4 regions of the Massilia forsythiae genome follow, and region 3 is predicted to be linked to each of the others. Evidence: predicted binding sites of a transcription regulator. Region 3 holds the regulator's gene; each other region holds the start of a gene.

What was found. The regulator FNR, encoded in region 3, switches genes on or off when oxygen is low (the NO sensors DNR and NnrR bind a similar motif). The targets are predictions, from matches to a motif close to TTGATNNNNATCAA.
Region 1: xapA (xanthosine phosphorylase) is a predicted target of FNR. The motif match lies at 2,595-2,608, and genes of this name have one in related genera.
Region 2: HH212_RS20830 (universal stress protein) is a predicted target of FNR. The motif match lies at 1,843-1,856, and genes of this name have one in related genera.
Region 4: HH212_RS02835 (gluzincin family metallopeptidase) is a predicted target of FNR. The motif match lies at 2,160-2,173, and genes of this name have one in related genera.

Annotation. Positions count from the first base shown of each region.
Region 1 is NZ_CP051685.1:748,395-752,771, forward strand. Features, by position in the region: gene deoC (deoxyribose-phosphate aldolase) at 1-197, opposite strand, end outside; gene HH212_RS03200 (phosphopentomutase) at 194-1,387, opposite strand; gene xapA (xanthosine phosphorylase) at 1,587-2,453, opposite strand; gene HH212_RS03210 (carbohydrate kinase) at 2,749-3,966, shown strand; gene HH212_RS03215 (pseudouridine-5'-phosphate glycosidase) at 3,970-4,377, shown strand, end outside.
Region 2 is NZ_CP051685.1:4,959,847-4,964,223, reverse strand. Features, by position in the region: gene HH212_RS20840 (branched-chain amino acid ABC transporter substrate-binding protein) at 1-774, opposite strand, end outside; gene HH212_RS20835 (MaoC family dehydratase) at 905-1,807, shown strand; gene HH212_RS20830 (universal stress protein) at 1,920-2,441, shown strand; gene HH212_RS20825 (universal stress protein) at 2,530-2,967, shown strand; gene HH212_RS20820 (putative quinol monooxygenase) at 3,010-3,315, opposite strand; gene HH212_RS20815 (hypothetical protein) at 3,469-3,945, shown strand; gene HH212_RS20810 (flavin reductase family protein) at 3,959-4,377, opposite strand, start outside.
Region 3 is NZ_CP051685.1:4,147,701-4,152,077, reverse strand. Features, by position in the region: gene HH212_RS17665 (AI-2E family transporter) at 1-320, shown strand, start outside; gene HH212_RS17660 (hypothetical protein) at 746-1,012, opposite strand; gene fnr (fumarate/nitrate reduction transcriptional regulator Fnr) at 1,101-1,886, shown strand; gene HH212_RS17650 (right-handed parallel beta-helix repeat-containing protein) at 1,897-3,279, opposite strand; gene HH212_RS17645 (GNAT family N-acetyltransferase) at 3,451-3,942, opposite strand; gene HH212_RS17640 (DUF885 domain-containing protein) at 4,013-4,377, opposite strand, start outside.
Region 4 is NZ_CP051685.1:664,858-669,234, forward strand. Features, by position in the region: gene HH212_RS02815 (YncE family protein) at 1-716, opposite strand, end outside; gene HH212_RS02820 (FKBP-type peptidyl-prolyl cis-trans isomerase) at 907-1,263, shown strand; gene HH212_RS02825 (acyl-CoA-binding protein) at 1,517-1,774, shown strand; gene HH212_RS02830 (polyhydroxyalkanoic acid system family protein) at 1,771-2,046, opposite strand; gene HH212_RS02835 (gluzincin family metallopeptidase) at 2,230-3,903, shown strand; gene HH212_RS02840 (protealysin inhibitor emfourin) at 3,927-4,214, shown strand.

The DNA of each region.
Region 1 (4,377 bases), 2.8 Mb from region 3:
CCGGACAGCGTGGTGAGATCGATGCACTCGATCGCGCGGATCAGCCAGGCGGCCTGGTAATCCTTCTTCACCGTGCGGCGGTTGGCCAGGCTGGCGGCGCGGCGCTCGGCGGCGTTGCGGTTCACCTTCAGGTGGTTGATCCAGCCCAGGTCGAGTCCGACCGCGGTGTTTCTTTGGAAATCCAGGTTCTGGGTCATAGCAGTGCGGTTCCGTTCGAGAGGGGTTGGACGCCGAGGTGTTTCGCCAGCGTGGCGCCGATGTTCGAGAAGGTGTCTGACACCGGCAGCTCCCTAGCCGGCGCGGCCGGGCCGAAGAACAGCACCGGGATGTGTTCGCGCGTGTGGTCGGAGCCGCTCCAGGTCGGGTCGCAGCCATGGTCGGCGGTGACCACGACCAGGTCGCCTTCCTTCAGCTTGGCCATGAATTCCGGCAGGCGCGCATCCAGCTCGTGCAGCGCGTTGGCATAGCCGGCGACGTCGCGGCGGTGGCCGAAGTGCATGTCGAAGTCGACGAAATTCACGAAGGTCAGCGACTTGTCGCCGGCCTCGTCGGCCACTTCCAGCAGGCGGTCGAACAGCGCCATGTTGTCCGCGCCCTTCACCAGGCGCGACACGCCCTGCCCCGCGAAGATGTCGCTGATCTTGCCGAGGGCGATGACTTCGCCGCCGCCGTCCTTGACGTGGTCCAGCAGTGTCGGCGCCACCGGCGGCACCGCGTAGTCGTGGCGATTGCTGGTGCGCTTGTACTTGCCGTTCGCTCCCAGGAACGGACGCGCGATCACGCGGCCGATGTTGTACGGCTTGACCAGCTCATACGCCGCTTCGCACACCTGGTACAGGCGCTCCAGGCCGAAGTGCTCTTCGTGCGCGGCGATCTGCAGCACCGAGTCGGCCGAGGTGTACAGGATCGGCTTGCCGCTGGCGACGTGCTCGTCGCCCAGCTCGTCGATGATGGTGGTGCCGGAGGCGTGGCAGTTGCCCAGCCAGCCGGGCACGCCCGTGAGTTCCTGAAGCTTGTCGGTTAGCTCCTTCGGGAACGAGGGCACGGTCTTGGGGAAGTAGCCCCAGTCGAACAGCACCGGCACGCCGGCGATTTCCCAGTGGCCGCTTTGCGTGTCCTTGCCGGTCGACTGCTCGCGCGCGACGCCCCAGGCGCCGGTGAAGCCGTCACGGACCTTAAAACCCTGCGGCCATGCGCCGCTGGCCTTGTGCGCGGCGGCGCCCAGGCCGATCCGTTCCAGGTTCGGCAGCGCCATCGGCGTGCCGGCGTCGGCTGCCCACTGGGCGATGTGGCCGAGGGTGTTGGCGCCTGCGTCGCCGTATTTGTCGGCATCCGGCAGCGCGCCGAGGCCGAAGGAATCAAGCAGGAGGATGAATGCGCGTGACATGGATTACTCGCTAATCGGTTGTTGGAGTGAGCTGATGTCGTTCGATGCAGTGAATCGCTGACCCGTCGTCCCCGCGAAGGCGGGGACCCATACCCAGCTTCAGAAAATGTTTACCTCGACATCGGTTTAACGATTATCGGAGCCTCAGCATGGGTCCCCGCCTGCGCGGGGACGACGGCTCTGGCTGCACTGGCCGTAATCAGGCAGCGGCGGTCGTGGTGGCGGCGCCAGTCTGGCCTAAACGCTCGACGAAGCCATGGATCAGCGTGACCATGTCCTTGGCCGCGATCGCCGCATATTTCAGGGTCTGCTCGTGCGACAGCGGGAACGGGCTCAGGCCCTCGGCCAGGTTGGTGATGGCCGACAGGCCGGCCACCTTCAGGCCGCAGTGGCGCGCGGCGATCACTTCCGGCACCACGGACATGCCGACCACGTCCGCGCCCAGCGTCTTGAAGGCGCGGATTTCGGCGGCGGTCTCGAAGTTCGGGCCCGGGCAGGCCAGGTACACGCCTTCTGCCAGGGTGACGCCCTTGTCCGCCGCGGTGGCTTTCACCAGGTCGCGCAGCTCGGCGTCGTAGGCGTTGGCCATGCTGAAGAAACGCGGACCGAAGCGCTCGTCGTTGGGACCGGCCATCGGGCTGCCCGGCAGCAGGTTGATGTGGTCGTTCAGCACCACCACGCTGCCGGCGTCGACTTCCGGACGCAGCGAACCGGCGGCATTGGTCACGAACAGCAGTTCGCAGCCGAGCAGCTTGAAGGTGCGCACGGCGGAGGTCATCACGCCCGGGCCGTAGCCTTCGTAGAAGTGGCCGCGGCCCTTCATGCACACCACCGGCACGCCGGCCAGCAGGCCGAGCACCAGTTCGCCGGCGTGGCCGTGCACGGTGCTGATCGGGAAGCCCGGCAGGTCGGCGTAGCCGATCGAGACGGCGTCGGTCATCTGCTCGGCCAGCACGCCCAGGCCGGAACCCAGGATCAGGGCGGCGCGCGGCTGGAAGCCGGGCTTGCGGGCACGGATGACGTCGGCTGCGTCGAAAGGAGTATTGCTGAATACGTGAGTGGTCATTGTCGCGAGAAATAAGTTGGGTCGATGCGGGAATCGGTGCGGGTGGCGGCGGGCACGTCGCACGGTTTGCGGGCGGCCGCGCACCAGAATGTGCGAACTATGCATTATCGCGGATTGGTATGGCAAATACCATTTTTTTGCTTGATTTATATGTAGACTATATAAATCGCCATCGTAAATCGCTCCGGCTTGTTTTCGTTGATTGTTCTATATGAGTCCGGCAAAAACGGCTGGCGTTGACGTCGTTAAAACATATGTTTAACATGAAAGACAAAAGTTTAAATCGATGTCGACCGTGTCCGAACAAAGCAAGAAACAACAATTACTCGCGCTGATCCGCGCCAATCCGTTCATCGCGCAGCAAGACCTGGCCGGCCAGCTCGGCTTGTCGCGCTCGGCCGTGGCCGGCTACATCGCCGGCCTGATCCGCGAGCGCAAGCTGCTGGGCCGCGCCTACGTGCTGCCGACCGCGCCGCAGCGCCGTCCCATCGTCTGCGTCGGCGCCGCCAACCTGGACCGCAAGCTGCGTTCGCTGGATACGCTGGCGCTGGGCACCTCGAACCCGGCGGTGCAGAGCGAATCCTTCGGCGGCGTGGCGCGCAACATCGCCGAGAACCTGGCGCGCCTGGGTTCGCAGGTATCGCTGCTGACGGCGATCGGCGCCGACGGCTCGGGCGCCGCCCTGCTCACCCATGCCGAGACGCTCGGCATCGACACCCGCGGCGCGCTGCGCCTGGACGGCGTGTCCAGCGGCACCTACACCGCGGTGCTCGACCAGGACGGCGACATGGTGGTGGCGCTGGCCGACATGGCGCTGTACGAACAGCTCGACCCCGCCTTCATCGCCGCGCGCCAGGCCCAGTTCACGGGCGCGGCGCTGGTGGCGGCCGACCTCAACCTGCCGCTGGCGACGGTCGAGGCGATCGTCGACGGGGCGCGCCGCGGCGAGGCGCCGCTGGTGCTGGTGGCGGTGTCGGAACCGAAGATGGCGCGCCTGCCGCGCGACCTGTCCGGCGTGCGCCTGTTGATCCTGAATGCCGGCGAACTGGCGGCGCGCGCCGGCCATGACCTTGCCGACGACGCCGCGCTTGGCGCCGCCATGCGCGCGCTGCAGGCGCAGGGCGCGCGCGACGTGGTCGTCACGCGCGGCGCCGCCGGCGTGCTGCTGACCGACGGCCCCACTGCCCCCATCGTGCACCTGGCGGCGCCGCAGGCCGAGGTGGTCGACGTCACCGGCGCCGGCGATGCCTTCGCGGCGGCCGTGTGCTGGTCGCTGGCGCAGGACCTGGGCGCCGACGACGAAGCCGGCGCCGCAGGCGACGAGCGCGACGGCGGCCTGGTGCTGGCCTGCCGGCGCGGCCTGCAGCTCTCGAAGCTGACCGTGGGCACGCGCGCGACCGTGCACCCGGATCTCGGCCCGGACAGCCTGGCCGCAGTCGATGCCGACATCGTCGCCAGCCTCGACAAGAACGCGAACACGAACACAAACTCCGCATCACCCGAACAGGACTGAACCATGCAAGCTTTTCTCCAATTCTCCCCCGAAGTGCAAGCCGCGCGCGCGGCCGGCAAGCCGATCGTCGCGCTGGAATCGACGATCATCTCGCACGGCATGCCCTACCCGCAGAACGTGCAGACCGCCCGCGACGTCGAGCAGGTGATCCGCGATGCCGGCGCGGTGCCGGCCACCATCGCCATCATCGGCGGCAAGATCTGCATCGGCCTGTCCGACGCGCAGCTGGAAACGCTCGGCAATTCGCGCGACGCCTTGAAGGTCAGCCGGCGCGACCTGGCCTACGTGCTGGCGACAAACAAACTCGGCGCGACCACGGTGGCCGCCACCATGATCTGCGCTTCCCTGGCCGGCATCGAGGTGTTCGTCACCGGCGGCATCGGCGGCGTGCACCGCGGCGCGGAAACCAGC
Region 2 (4,377 bases), 810 kb from region 3:
GTCCGAGCAGATGCCGTCGCCGCCCATCATGCGCACGTTCATGCCGAGCTGCTTCATCTGGCGCAGCATGGGTCCGGCCACCGCGTTCATGCCGCCGAAGAACACCAGGTCGGGGTTGCTGGCGCGGATGCGGGTCAGGATCGCCGAGAAGTCGGTCGCCTTATCGTTGGTGAATTCCTTGGCGACCACATTGACGCCCTGCTGGCGCAAGCCGTTGGCGAACTCGGTCGCCAGGCCCTGGCCGTAGGCGGTGCGGTCGTCGATCACGGCGACGCGCTTGGCGGCCATGGTCTTGACCGCGTAGCGGCCCAGCGCGCGGCCGAGCTGGATGTCGTTGGCCACCACCCGGAACGCCGTGTTGAAACCCTGCTGCGTGTATTTCGGATTGGTCGCCGACGCCGAGATCTGCGGGATGCCGGCATCGTAATAGATCTTCGAGGCCGGAATGGTGGTGCCCGAGGTCTCGTGGCCGATCACGCCGTTGACCCTGGCGTCGGCCAGCTTCTGGGCCGCCGCGGTGGCCTGCTTGGGGTCGCCGCCGTCGTCCTCGCCGACCAGTTGCCAGGCGACCTTGCGCCCGCCGATCGTGGCGCCGCGCGCGTTGAGGGCATCGATCGCCATGCGCGCGCCGTTTTCGCTGTCCTTGCCGAAGTGGGCGACCGGGCCGGTCATCGCGGCCACGTGGCCGATCTTCACCGTTTCCTGGGCGGCCGCCGCGCCCGCCCCTGCACTACCTGCACACACCGCAACCGCCAACAACACCTGCTTCTTCATTCCATCCTCGTATGATTAAGACATTCTTTATGCCAAAACGATAGGGTAACGCGGATACGCTCAACTAACAAGGTTTGCGGTGCAACATACGGTTTCAGGCACAATGCAGGTTTTACCCGAAACCGTATCGATGTCCACCGACCGACCGTCCCGCTTCGCTTCCCGTCCGTCACCCAAGCCGTCGGCGCCGCCCTCAGCGCGTGCGCTGCCGCCGCTGAACGCCGCCACCCTGCTGCGCGCCCTGTTCAAGCGCCCGCGCCGCAAGTCCGGCGCGCGCACGCCGCGCACCGTGTTCCGCCTGGCCGCCATCGATGCCGTCCAGCTGCGCCGCTACCGCGACGCGCTCGGCTTTCCCGGCCAGGGCATCCCGCTCACCTTCTATTACCTGCTGGCGCAGCGCGCCCAGGTGGCGACCATGCTCGACCAGGACTTCCCGTTCCGCCTGCCGGGCGCGGTGCACACCGAGAACGCGCTGCGGGTGGAAACCCCGGCGCGGCCGGACGCGCCGCTGCTGCTGGCCACCAGCGTGGCGGTGCAGCCGCCGGCCGAGGACGGCGCCGTGTACGCCACCCTCGACACCATCGGCGAGCAGGACGGCCATACGGTGTTCGCCTGCCGCAGCACCTACCTGATGGTGCGCGGCCAGCGCGCGCGCCGCGGCAACCAGCCGCATGCGCGCCCGGCCGCGGCGGCGCTGCCGGCGCTGGCCGCCTGGCGCCTGGCCGGGAACAGCGGCCGCGCCTACGCGGCCTTGTCGGGCGACTGGAACCCGATCCACCTGTGGAGCTGGTCGGCGCACCTGATGGGGATGCGCCGCCCCATCATCCACGGCATGCACACGCTGGCGCGCGCGTGCGCCGAACTGGAACTGGCCGGGGGCCGCCCGCTGGTGGCGCTGGCCGGACGTTTCCGCGCGCCGGCGCCGCTGGGGAGCGAACTGGTGCTGGGCGCCGACCTGGCCGGCGGCGGCTACGTGGTCAACAGCGGCGGGCGCGCCGTGGCCGAGGGCAGTTTCCAGCTGGCGCCGGAATAATCCGCGTCCCGGACGCAGGCAGGCGGCCAACGAGATTGATATATCTCAAAGAAGCCATGCGTCGTTTCGCCATGCTCAAGCCGTCGACAGCCGCCGTCCGGAAGGAGCGCACATGAACGCATCGCAGATTGCGCCCGGCGACACCGGCAAGCCGGATGCAGCCGCCGCAGCCGCCGGTGCGCCCGCCGCCGGCCCGGTATTCCGGCGCATCCTGTTGCCGACCGACGGTTCCGACGCCTCGCAACGCGCGATCCTGGCCGGCGTCGCCTTTGCACGCGAACTGGGCGCCGACGTCGTCGGGCTGACCGCGGTGCCGTCGTTCCGCGTACTCAGCGCCGATCCCGACATGCTGGAAGACACGCCCGAGCAGTACGCCGCCGCCAGCGCCAGGCGCGCGCGCCGCATGCTGGCCGATGTCGAGAACGCCGCGCGCGCCGCCGGGGTGCCATGCCGGCTGGAGCAGGTGAACGCGGACCGTCCCTACGAGGCGATCGTCGAGGCCGCCGCCCGGCTCGGCTGCGACCTGATCCTGATGGCCTCGCACGGCCGGCGCGGGCTGCACGGCCTGCTGCTCGGCAGCGAGACCGAGCGCGTGCTGGTACACGGGACGGTGCCGGTGCTGGTGCACCGCTGAGGGCGGCGGGCCTGGCCTCTTATCGACGCATCTTCATGGACTCGTCGGCGCGCACACGGTCCGTTTCCACCGATGACGGGAGCAGCCGATGTATCGACGCATCCTGGTGCCGACCGACGGCACCGAACTGTCGGCGCGGGCCATCGAGATGGCGCTGCGCCTGGCGGCGCCGGCCGGCGCCGTGGTGATCGGCATGCATGCCAGCACGCCGCCCTACCTGCTGGCGCCGGAACTGGGACTGGCGGCGCCGATCGACGACGCCTGGCGCCACGAACGCGAGCAGCAGGCGCAGGACGGCCTGGCCTACGTGCGCCGGCGTGCCGGCGAGACCGGCGTCGCCTGCGAGGCGCTGCTGGTGCGCCACGACTCGCCGCACGAGGCGATCGTGCAGGCCGCGCGCGACCGGGCCTGCGACCTGATCGTGATGGCCTCGCACGGCCGCCGCGGCATGGCGGCGCGGCTGCTGGGCAGCGAGACCGCCAAGGTGCTGACCCACAGCGCGATACCGGTGCTGGTGGTGCGCTGAAGCGCGATCGGAATTGCCGTGGCGGCGGCCGGCGCGGCTGTGCTAGCGCGCCGGTTCACCGAACATGGTCAGCAGCTGGGTGCGTACCGGACCGTCCAGCAGCCCTGGCGCCAATTCGGCGAAGGCGCGCATGTGCGGCATCTGCAGGTGCTTGTCGAGATCGTCCTTGCCGATCCAGTTTTCATAGAAAACGTACTCGGCCGGGTCGTCGTTGCTGCGGTGCAGGTCGTAATCCAGGCAACCGGGCTCGCGCCGGGTGGGCGCCACCAGGGCTCGCAGCTGTTCGCCGAGGGCATCTTCGTGTCCCGCCTGCGCGCGCAGGGTGGCGATGACGGTGAGTCGGGTCATGGTATTCCTTTCATCGGTGCGGCCAAGCCGCGTCATGGAGCGTATGCTCCGGGTTTAAAACATCCTTCGTGATCTTGATCAAATCAGCCGTGACGTAGTACAGAAACTGACTGCCTGGTTTGCATATTTGCTTTGCAGACGGAGAACCGTGCCATGCCCCCGCGACACCCCGCTCGCACCATCGCCAGCCGTCCGCGCCCGCTGGGCGCGGCGTTGCGGCATGCGCGCAAGAGCCTGTGCACGCGCCTGCATGCGCTGGCGGCACAGCCGGACGGCGCGTTCGCGTGCGGCTTCGCGCTCGTCGTCGCCGAAGTCGAGGCCGGCTTCCGCCACGAGGAAACCCTGACCTGCACGCTCGGCGTGGAGCGCCAGCGCGAGCAGGGCGAGGAAAACGCCGTGGTGCTGAGCGCGCTGCACCGGGTGCTGCCGCTGGTCGAGGGCGGCGATGCGCCTCTCGGGCGCGAGGTCCTGTGCGCCCTGCTCGACGTGCTGGCCCAGCACCGCCTGGGCAGCGCCCAGGCCGGCGCGACGGCGCTGGCCGACGCCCCTGCCGGCGCCCTGCCGCGCCGGCGCGCGAACGCCGCGCGCGCCACCCTGCACGTGCCGGGACGGCTGCGTCACCCGCGCTGACCGCGGCGCCGCCTCATTTCAGGCCGGGCCGGCGCCGCCGGACGATCTCGCCGGCCAGCATGAAGGTGCCGTCCCCCTTGTAGTGCAGCGTTTCCGGATGGCGCGGCGAAGCCAGCGCGCGCGCCGCCACCACTTCCCAGACGAAGAAATTGTACTTGTCGACCAGGCTGTCGTCGTGCAGGCGGCATTCGAACTGGGCGTGGCATTCGCGGATCGCGGGTGCGCCGACCTGCTCGGCCGGTTCCGGCGTGAGGCCGAAGGCGGCGAACTTGTCGGTGTCGGCGCCGCTGGTCGAGCCGACGCCGAGCACCTGCTCCAGCTGGGCCGCGGTCGGCAGGTTGAGCACGCACTCGCGGCTGGCGCGGATCAGCCCAAAGCTGTGGTTGGCCGACGAAATCACGCAGCCGATCAGCGAGGGCGTGAATTCGATCA
Region 3 (4,377 bases):
GTCTGCTGTTGCTGTCCGGCTTCATCGTCGGCTACCGCGTGTTCCAGGATTACGTGCTGAATCCCTACCTGATGAGCGAGGGCGTCGAGGTCTCGCCGCTGCTGGTCATCGTCGGTTTGCTGGTCGGGGATGAGATCGGCGGCGTCGCCGGGATTTTCCTGTCGGTGCCCTTGATGGCGGCGGTCAAGATCATCGTCGGACATGCGTGGGCGGCGCACCGCGCGTCGGCCAGGGGGCTTGGACCGGGAAGCACATCGGTGGACGTCGGGGAGCAGCACGCGATGCCGGCTGAGACGCGGGTTGTCGAACGAAAGGGTTAGATGACTGCGTCAGGCAGCATGATCGGGAGGATTACAGAAATGTGCGTCAGGACGGCTGGAGTTGCCCCGAAGCAGACCGTGGCCATTTCAATCTTGGCGATACTTACCCGATAAATCATGAGCGCCATTTGCTGATGTCAGTTTGAATAACTGCGAAGGTCTCAGGATGAAGAAGGAAGGAATATAGTTTCCCGCAACCTGACATCGGCTCGGACTTGTCCGGTGACGTCCAATAGGCCACTACTAGAACCGTTGGCACTCCATCCAGAGCCTGGTGCAGGAAACTTCTGTCTTGATCGGAAAAGCGCGCGCGATCAACGAAGCTCTTCGGTTGTGTGAAAACGTCACTCGCGCAGTTTGCCCAGCCGATTACTTCAGCATGCAAGGGATGGTCTACCGTAGCAAGTGCGGTTTTCGCAACTGATTCACTTACGTTGCTTGTAACGTGCATCTAGCTTATCTCCATGCTCTTGCAATAATTGCCGCAGGGGCGTTTCCGCTCCAATTGGTGAAGGTCTGTTTAGGGTCATAGCAGACATCGAAATAAATTCAGTATAAAAACTGTTACCATCTGAGCAACAAGAAAAATTCGTCAAGCGCGTTCTATCGAATGCAACTCGATGACGTGGCAAAAAGCGGGAGAAATACCACAGCAGCTGGTATTTGTGGCAAGCATCCACCAGGCTGTACATGGCTGTTCGCTCATCACCGGTTCTGGAAAGCTATAATTCCCGGTGTTTACGCTCCTCGAGCTCCCCCAACGTCCACCGAGCGCCCGCCATGACCCACGCCGCCTCCCCTGCCGAACGCTCGCCCGTCCAGACGGACACGCCGTTGAATGTCGGTGCGCTGAAGGTCAGTTGCGCCAACTGCAGCATGCACCAGCTGTGCCTGCCCATGGGCCTGGAAGACGCCGACATCGACCGCCTCGACAAGATCATCGGCCGCCGTCGCCGGCTGGCGCGCGACGAACATCTGTACAAGGCAGGCGACCCGTTCCGCAGCCTGTACGCGGTGCGTTTCGGCCACTTCAAGACCTACCAGATCAACGCCGCCGGCGAGGCGCAGATCACCGGCTTCCAGATGGCCGGCGAGCTGCTGGGCATGGACGCCATCAGCGGCGACCGCCACCATTGCGACGCGGTGGCGCTGGAAGACAGCGAAGTCTGCGAGATCCCGTTCGCCAACCTGGAAGAGATGTTCGGCCAGGTGCCGGCCCTGCTGCGCCACTTCCACCGCATGATGAGCCAGGAAATCACGCGCGAGCAGAACGTGATGCTCTTGCTCGGGAACATGCGCGCCGAGCAGCGCTTCGCCGTGTTCCTGGTGAACCTGGGGGCGCGCTACGCCACGCGCGGCTATTCGGCGACCCGCTTTCAATTGCGGATGTCGCGCGAGGACATCGGCAATTACCTCGGGCTGACCATCGAGAGCATCAGCCGGCTGCTGTCGCGCTTCAGGAAGATGGGACTGCTACAGGTGGACAAGCGCGAAGTCACCTTGCTGGAACCGGCGCGCCTGAAGGCGATGGCGGCCGGCACCGAGCAATGCAGTCCGATGGCCTAGGGTTTAGGGCCTAGCGCGCGTACTGGCACGACTTCACCACGTTCGGCGCCGGATCGCCGAAGGTCGCATTGTTGCAGGCGATGGAACCGGTCGCGGTCTTCGTGACGTACGCGTTGTTGGCGCCGTAGCGCACCTGCGTCGTGCCGGAGAAGCGGCAGACGCCGTTTTCGCTGGCGCAGGTGGTCCAGGTCACAGTCGGCGTGGTGGTCACGGCCGCGACCGCTTCATAGGCGCCGATATCGATGCTGCCCGACACCGTGCGCGTTTCGCTGGAAGCGGCGTGCACGTACTGCGCCGTCGGCGCCAGGGCGAAGCCGCTGGCCGACAAGCCGGGGGCGGAGCCGGCGTCGACGATCAGCGCGCTGGCGATCGGGTGCAGGTCGTAGGCGATGCGGTTGACGAACCCGGGGGCGATGGAGCGGTAGTTGGTCCGGTCCAGCGAACCGGATTGGCTGCTCATCGTGCCGATGCCTGCAAAGATGTTGTTTTGCAGCAGCACCGGCTTGGTCACGCCGGAACCGGGCATGACGAAGGTACCGCCGGACGTGTCGTCGTTCAGGAAGGTGTTGTTGACCACATACAGGTCCTGGCCCGGATTCGTGACGCCCTCCTCGCCGTAGGCGAGCATGGTTTGATTGGCGCTGCCGGCCGGTTGCTCGATCACGTTGCCGATGACGTACGACGTGCCCGCATTCGGCAAGTCGATTTCATAGGATGGCTTGCCGCTGGCCGTGGTGCCGGTCTGACCGTCGGGCGTACTGGAAAAGCGGTTGTAGACGATGGTATTCAGGATCGCGCGCGATTTCAGGTCATGGCCGCCATTCGCATCGTGCGAATAATTGGCGCGGAATGTCAGGCTTGCCACATTGCCGATATAGACATTATGCGTATAACCGGTGCCATTACCGTTATGGCCGAAGTCCGTGGTCTCGATGAGAATATTGCTGGCGGTATTCGCACCGGCCAGGATGCCGTTTTCATTATCGTGAATGAAGCTGCCGCGCAGGGTGAAATTGGTGCCTTCCAGGCGCAGCGCGGCGCCATTCTGGTCCGGCACCTTGGCGCCGAACATCTCGACGTTTTCGATAACCACATTGTTTCCGATGACGACCCAGGTGCCCTTGCCCTGGGCGTTGGCACCCGCGGCGTCGATGCGTGCGCGGCCGTTGACGCCGCGAATCGTCAGGTTGTTCTTGCCGATGGCGCAGACATCGCCGGAATACGTCATGCCGCCGGCGATTTCGATGGTATCGCCCGCCGCGGCGCGGGCAATGGCGGCGCATGGTGCGGCATAGGTCTTGCCGGGTCCGACAGACAGGGTGCTCGCAAAGGATGGCAAGGCGAAGGAAGATGCCAGAATGGCACTCAGGACACGCAGATTCGAGATGGGCATTGTGTGATTGAATAGACTATTAAATAGAGTAAATAACAGTTTCACTGGAAAATGTATTTATCAATCTAAAGTAATTTAATCTAAACAGATGTAACCACATGTAAGCATTCAAAATGACCCAATGATCAATTATGCATGTTTATTTATTATCGGGAATTCTTATTGTCATTTTCAGATAACAGGCTTTATACGAATCATTAAATCTTTTTCCATCAGCACACATCTGATGACGATTCCGCTATGGTGCTCGTGCCATTGCTCGCGCAAGGCCGTAAATCCGGCGCGGCGATAGAAAGGCGTCCCGTTCAACGACGCCGACAGGAACAGACGCGCCAGGCCGGCCTCGCGCGCCATCGCTTCCAGCGCGTCCAGCAGGGCGCGGCCGATGCCGCCGCCCTGGCAGTCGGGGTCGACGAACAAGGCATCGACTTCGCCGGTCTCCAGGTCGAGCGCGCCGAAGCCGGCCAGGCGCTCGCCGCGCCGCATCAGCAGCACGCTGCCGGCAAGCGTCAATTGCGCCAGGCTCGGCGGCGGCGACGCCGCGCTCCAGGCGGCGATCACGGCGGACGGATAGTGCGTGGCGCAACTGATGCGGACCGCGCGCGTGCGCAGGTCCCACAAGGCATCGAGATCGGCGCCGGTCGCGGTGCGCTGGCTGAGCATGACAATCTCCCGCAACGGTTTGCATGACATGCAGCGCCGCCGCGTCGGCGGCAGCCGGCACCCTGCCAGCTTACGACCTCTTCTGCACCGCGATCCAGCGGTCGACGACTTCCCCCAGCACATCCAGCGGCACCGAACCGTTGCGCAGCACCACGTCGTGGAAGGCCGGCAGCGAGAACCTGTCGCCCAGTTCGCGCTGTGCTTTCGCGCGCAGGTCGACGATGCGCAGCATGCCGATCATGTAGGCGTTGGCCTGCCCCGGCCAGGCCACGTAGCGCTCGACCTCCTGCGCGCCGATGCCATAGTCGATCGCTTGCTGGCGGGTCCAGCCCTTGGTGTGCAGGCCGGTGTCGACCACCAGGCGGCGCGCGCGGAACAGTTCGGAGCCGAGCGCGCCCAGCAAACCGGGCACGTCGCCCGCGTACCAGTTCTGTT
Region 4 (4,377 bases), 2.7 Mb from region 3:
ATGTGGCGGCGGTCGCCCAGCGCGCGGAAGTTATGGGCGCCGTTGCCGGTCTTGATGCGCTTGACCGTCTTCTGGGCGCGCCAGTCGATCACCTCGACGTAGTCGCTGCCCATGATGCCGACCAGCAGGTACTTGTCGTCCGGCGTCATGGCGATGCCGGCCGGCAGCTTGCCGACCGGGAGCGTCCATTTGACGCTTTGCGTGGCCAGGTCGATGGCGCTGACCTGGTCACTGCCCTGCTGGGTGACGAAGGCGGTGGTGCTGGCGGCGTCGAAGGCGATGTGGCTGGGCATGCGCGCCAGCGGGATACGCTTGCTGAGCGCCAGGTTGGCGCCGTCGTACTTGTAGATGTCCACCCGGTCCAGGCGCAGCGACGCCGACACGAACCACTTCTGGTTCGGGGTGAAACCGATCTGGTACGGGTCCAGCACGTCGGCGATGCGGCGCTGCACCTTGCCGGTGACCGGGTCTAGGAAGATCAGCTCGTTGCCGACCGAACTGGCGACGATCAGCGACTTGTTGTCCGGCGTGGCCATCAGGTGGTGCGGCTCCTTGCCCACCGCGAAGGTACCGTTGTCGTTGCCGGTGGCCTGGTCGAGCAACTGGACGGTGGCGTCGCGCGAGTTCAGCACCACCACCACGTTGGCGTGGGCAGTCTGCAAGGCGGAAAACAGGCAGAGACCGGATAGGAAAAACTGACGAAACAGGCGCGGCATGGCGGAAGGAACGCTGGGTGGAAAAGTCTTATTCTACGAGGAAACGTTCTGATGTAATGACGGGTTGACCGGTTTCAAACAGATTCCCGACGCATTCGGCGCGTGCCCGCAACACAGTAGAAAAGTCGTTAATAGCGCTTTGACATGTCATGCACTACAATCGGCATTCACCAAACGTTAAGGAACACCCATGTCCATCACTACCACGAATTCCGGTCTGCAATACGAAGACACCGTCGTCGGCGACGGCCCCGAAGCCACGGCCGGCAAGTACGTGACCGTGCATTACACCGGCTGGCTGCGCAACGACGACGGCAGCACCGGCGCCAAGTTTGATTCCAGCAAGGACCGCAACGACCCGTTCCAGTTTCCGCTGGGCGCCGGCCACGTGATCAAGGGTTGGGACGAAGGCGTGCAGGGCATGAAGGTGGGCGGTGCGCGCCGCCTGACCATTCCGGCCAGCCTGGGCTATGGCGCCCGCGGCGCCGGCGGTGTGATTCCGCCGAACGCGACCCTGATTTTCGACGTCGAACTGCTGGGCGTGTAACCGTCGCCCTGCCTCAACGCTTGCCATGCGTCGTTCCCGCGCAGGCGGGAATCCAAGCTCGCTTCCAAGATGCCGGGCGCAATACGGGGGCGATCGCATTGCAGGTGGGCGGCATCGCCGCCATCCGAGCACTTCTTCTAAATCCGTACGAATTCTCCTTGATTTCCTGCACGATGCGCTAAGATGAGTATTGTCTTGCCTTTAAGGCATGACTTTACGCAGTACCTGCATATCGACATCACAAGGAGTCACCATGAGTTTGCAAGAGCAATTTGCCCAGGCGCAGATCGATTCGAAAAACCTGCCGGAGCGTCCGGACAACATGACGCTGCTGCAGATCTATGCGCTGTATAAGCAGGGTTCCGGCGGCGACGTGACCGGCGAGCGCCCGGGCTTTACCGACATGGTCGGCCGCGCCAAGTACGATGCCTGGGCCGAATTGAAGGGCACGGCGAAGGACGACGCGATGCAGCGCTACGTCGACCTGATCGAAGACCTCAAAGATAACTAAACAAACGTCTTGCGCATGGTTTCCGCCACCTTGTGCTCGATGGTGGCGGCGAACGCACTCATCAGGAAACCCAGCTTGATGCGCAGCGCGGCCTGGCTGTTCTCCAGGGCCAGCGAACCTTCCACGCCGCTGCGCTCGAAGCGCAGCACATCCCCATCCCAGCGGCAGCTCAGGCCGTATTCGCCGGCGAGTTTGTCCGCCACCTTCTGGGCGGCGGCGCGCGCCGCGTCCCGGCTCAAATTGTGTTGCTGGGTAATGCTGATATCCGCCATATCGGCTGTTCCTTCTGATCGAAAACAAGACAGCCCGCCATGATGCCAGCTGAACCATACAAAGGCCAGCATCGCCCTACCCGTCCTGCATTTTTGAGACAGAGAATAATCACTTGATTATTATCAATATATCCTCCAAGCAAGAAGCGACCATCGTCGTGTACCCAGCCAGGAGGATTCAGTATGGATGCACCCGCCACCCCGCCGGTCGGCTTCATCCCGATGCCCACCGCCACCTATCGCCAGCACCGCAAGGCTGCCCAGCTGCTCGACCAGCCCGGTTGGCCGCGGCCGATCGGCGCGCCGGGCGCATCCGGCCTGCAGCCCGCATCGCTCGATCCAGGAGTTGTACCCGGCTTTGCCGGCCCCGGCCCGGCGCAGGCGGGCGCAAGCGATATGCCTGGCGACCTGCCGCTGCCGTACGCCTTCGGCGCCCGCGTGCTGATGTGGAAGCAGGACCCGTCGGTGGACGAGATCGGCACCCGCCGCGCCTTTTTGCCGGGCGTGGTGCTGGCCGGTCCGCGCGACGCCCGCATCCGCATCGGCGACCCGTCCATCGCGGCGGTGGAGCCGAATGCCTTCGGCGATTTCGTGACCATGCCGGACACCCCGCAGTTCGACGCCGTCCACACCTTCGCCGTGGTGCGCCAGACGCTGACCATGTACCAGCGCGCCCTGTCCGCCGCGGGCGCCGCCATGCCGCTGCCCTGGCAATGGAACAACAGCATCGACGTGGCGCCGCTGCAGGTTTTCCCGTACGGGCTGCCGAACGTGATGAACGCGTACTACAGCCGTTCGCAGAACTGCCTGAAGTTCGGCGACTTCGTGCCGTCCGGGCAGACCGGGCGGGTGTACACCTGCCGTTCTTTCGACATCGTCGCCCACGAGACCGGCCACGCGGTGCTGGACGGCCTCAAGCCGCACTGGCTGGAAGCCGCCAATCCGCCCCAGACCGGCGGCCTGCACGAATCCTTCGGCGACCTGACCGCGATCTTCCTGGCGCTGTCCCAGCTCGACCAGTGCGACGCCGTGGTGGCCCAGACCAAGGCGCGCCTGCACGACAAGACCTTCCTGGCAGACATCGCCGAACAGTTCGGCCTGGCACTCGGCAGCACCAACGGCCTGCGCAACGCCGACAACGACCTGACGCTGTCGCAGGCCGGCACCGAGGTGCATGCGATCTCGCAGGTGTTCACCGGCGCCGTCTACGACATCCTGGCCGACCTGTTCGCCTTCGAGCGCCGGCCCGAACTGGAAGACTGCGCCGGCGTGCTGCACCGGGTGGCCGGCTGGCTGCGCGGCCTGGTGCTGCGCGCCCTGGTCGCCGCCCCCGAACGCGCCGCCACCTATGCCGACGTCGCCAACGAAATGCTGGGCCTGTGCGCCCGGGACGGCCAGCCTCCCGCATACGCCACCTTCATCCGCGACCGCTTCGTCCAGCGCGAAGTGCTGGAACTGCCGGCCGGCCTGGCCGCGGTCCACCCGCCCGGCCTGCGCCTGGCGGCGCTGGTCACGGACCCGCCCGGCGCACGCCAGGACCGGCGCGCCTGCTGCGGCACCATGAACCTGGCCGAGTACTACGATGTCGAACGCGTGCTGGACGCGGAAAGCCGGGCGCTGGCGCGCTGGTGCGCCGAGCACGGCCGCTTCGGCCCGGCCGGCAATGACGGCGCCGCGGGAACCGCCCAGGCGGCAATGATCGCCGCGATCGGCACGCGGCACGATACCGTTGTTGCCGCCGCCGTGGCCGTGGCGGCGGATGCCGGCAGCGCTCCCGCCGGCGATCCTGCGGCCGGCGAACCGGCGGCCGGCGTTTCCACAGCCGGCGCACCGGTTCGCACCATTCCCCTCTCGTGAGTTTTCCGAAAGGCTGTACAGGCATGAAGATCAGCGCCATCGCCAGCGGCGGCTTTGCTGGCCGCGTCGAACGCCTCGAAGTCGACACCGCCTGCCGCCCGGACGGCAAGTCGATCGAAGCGCTGCTGGAGCAGCTGGATTTCTTCGGCGCGCAACCAGCCGCCGGTTGCCCGATCGGCGCCGACCTGCAGCGCTGGGAAATCACCGCCGACGACGGCCGGCGCTGCCGCAGCGTGGTCCTGCACGAGGACGGCGCTCCCGCCGGCGCCGGCTGGCAGGCACTGCTCGCCCACCTGCGCACCGGCGCCTGATTTCCCCCGCTTTTCCGCACGATTGTTCGCAAACACGCGGGCGGCACATCACATTTGCTTATGTGTATTGTGTATAAGCGTGATTTGTCGTAAATGCCGAATTGCCCTAAAATACAGTGCTTTGCCGCGTCCGGCGAGCTTCCCCATGCGCGCCAGCCGCCGC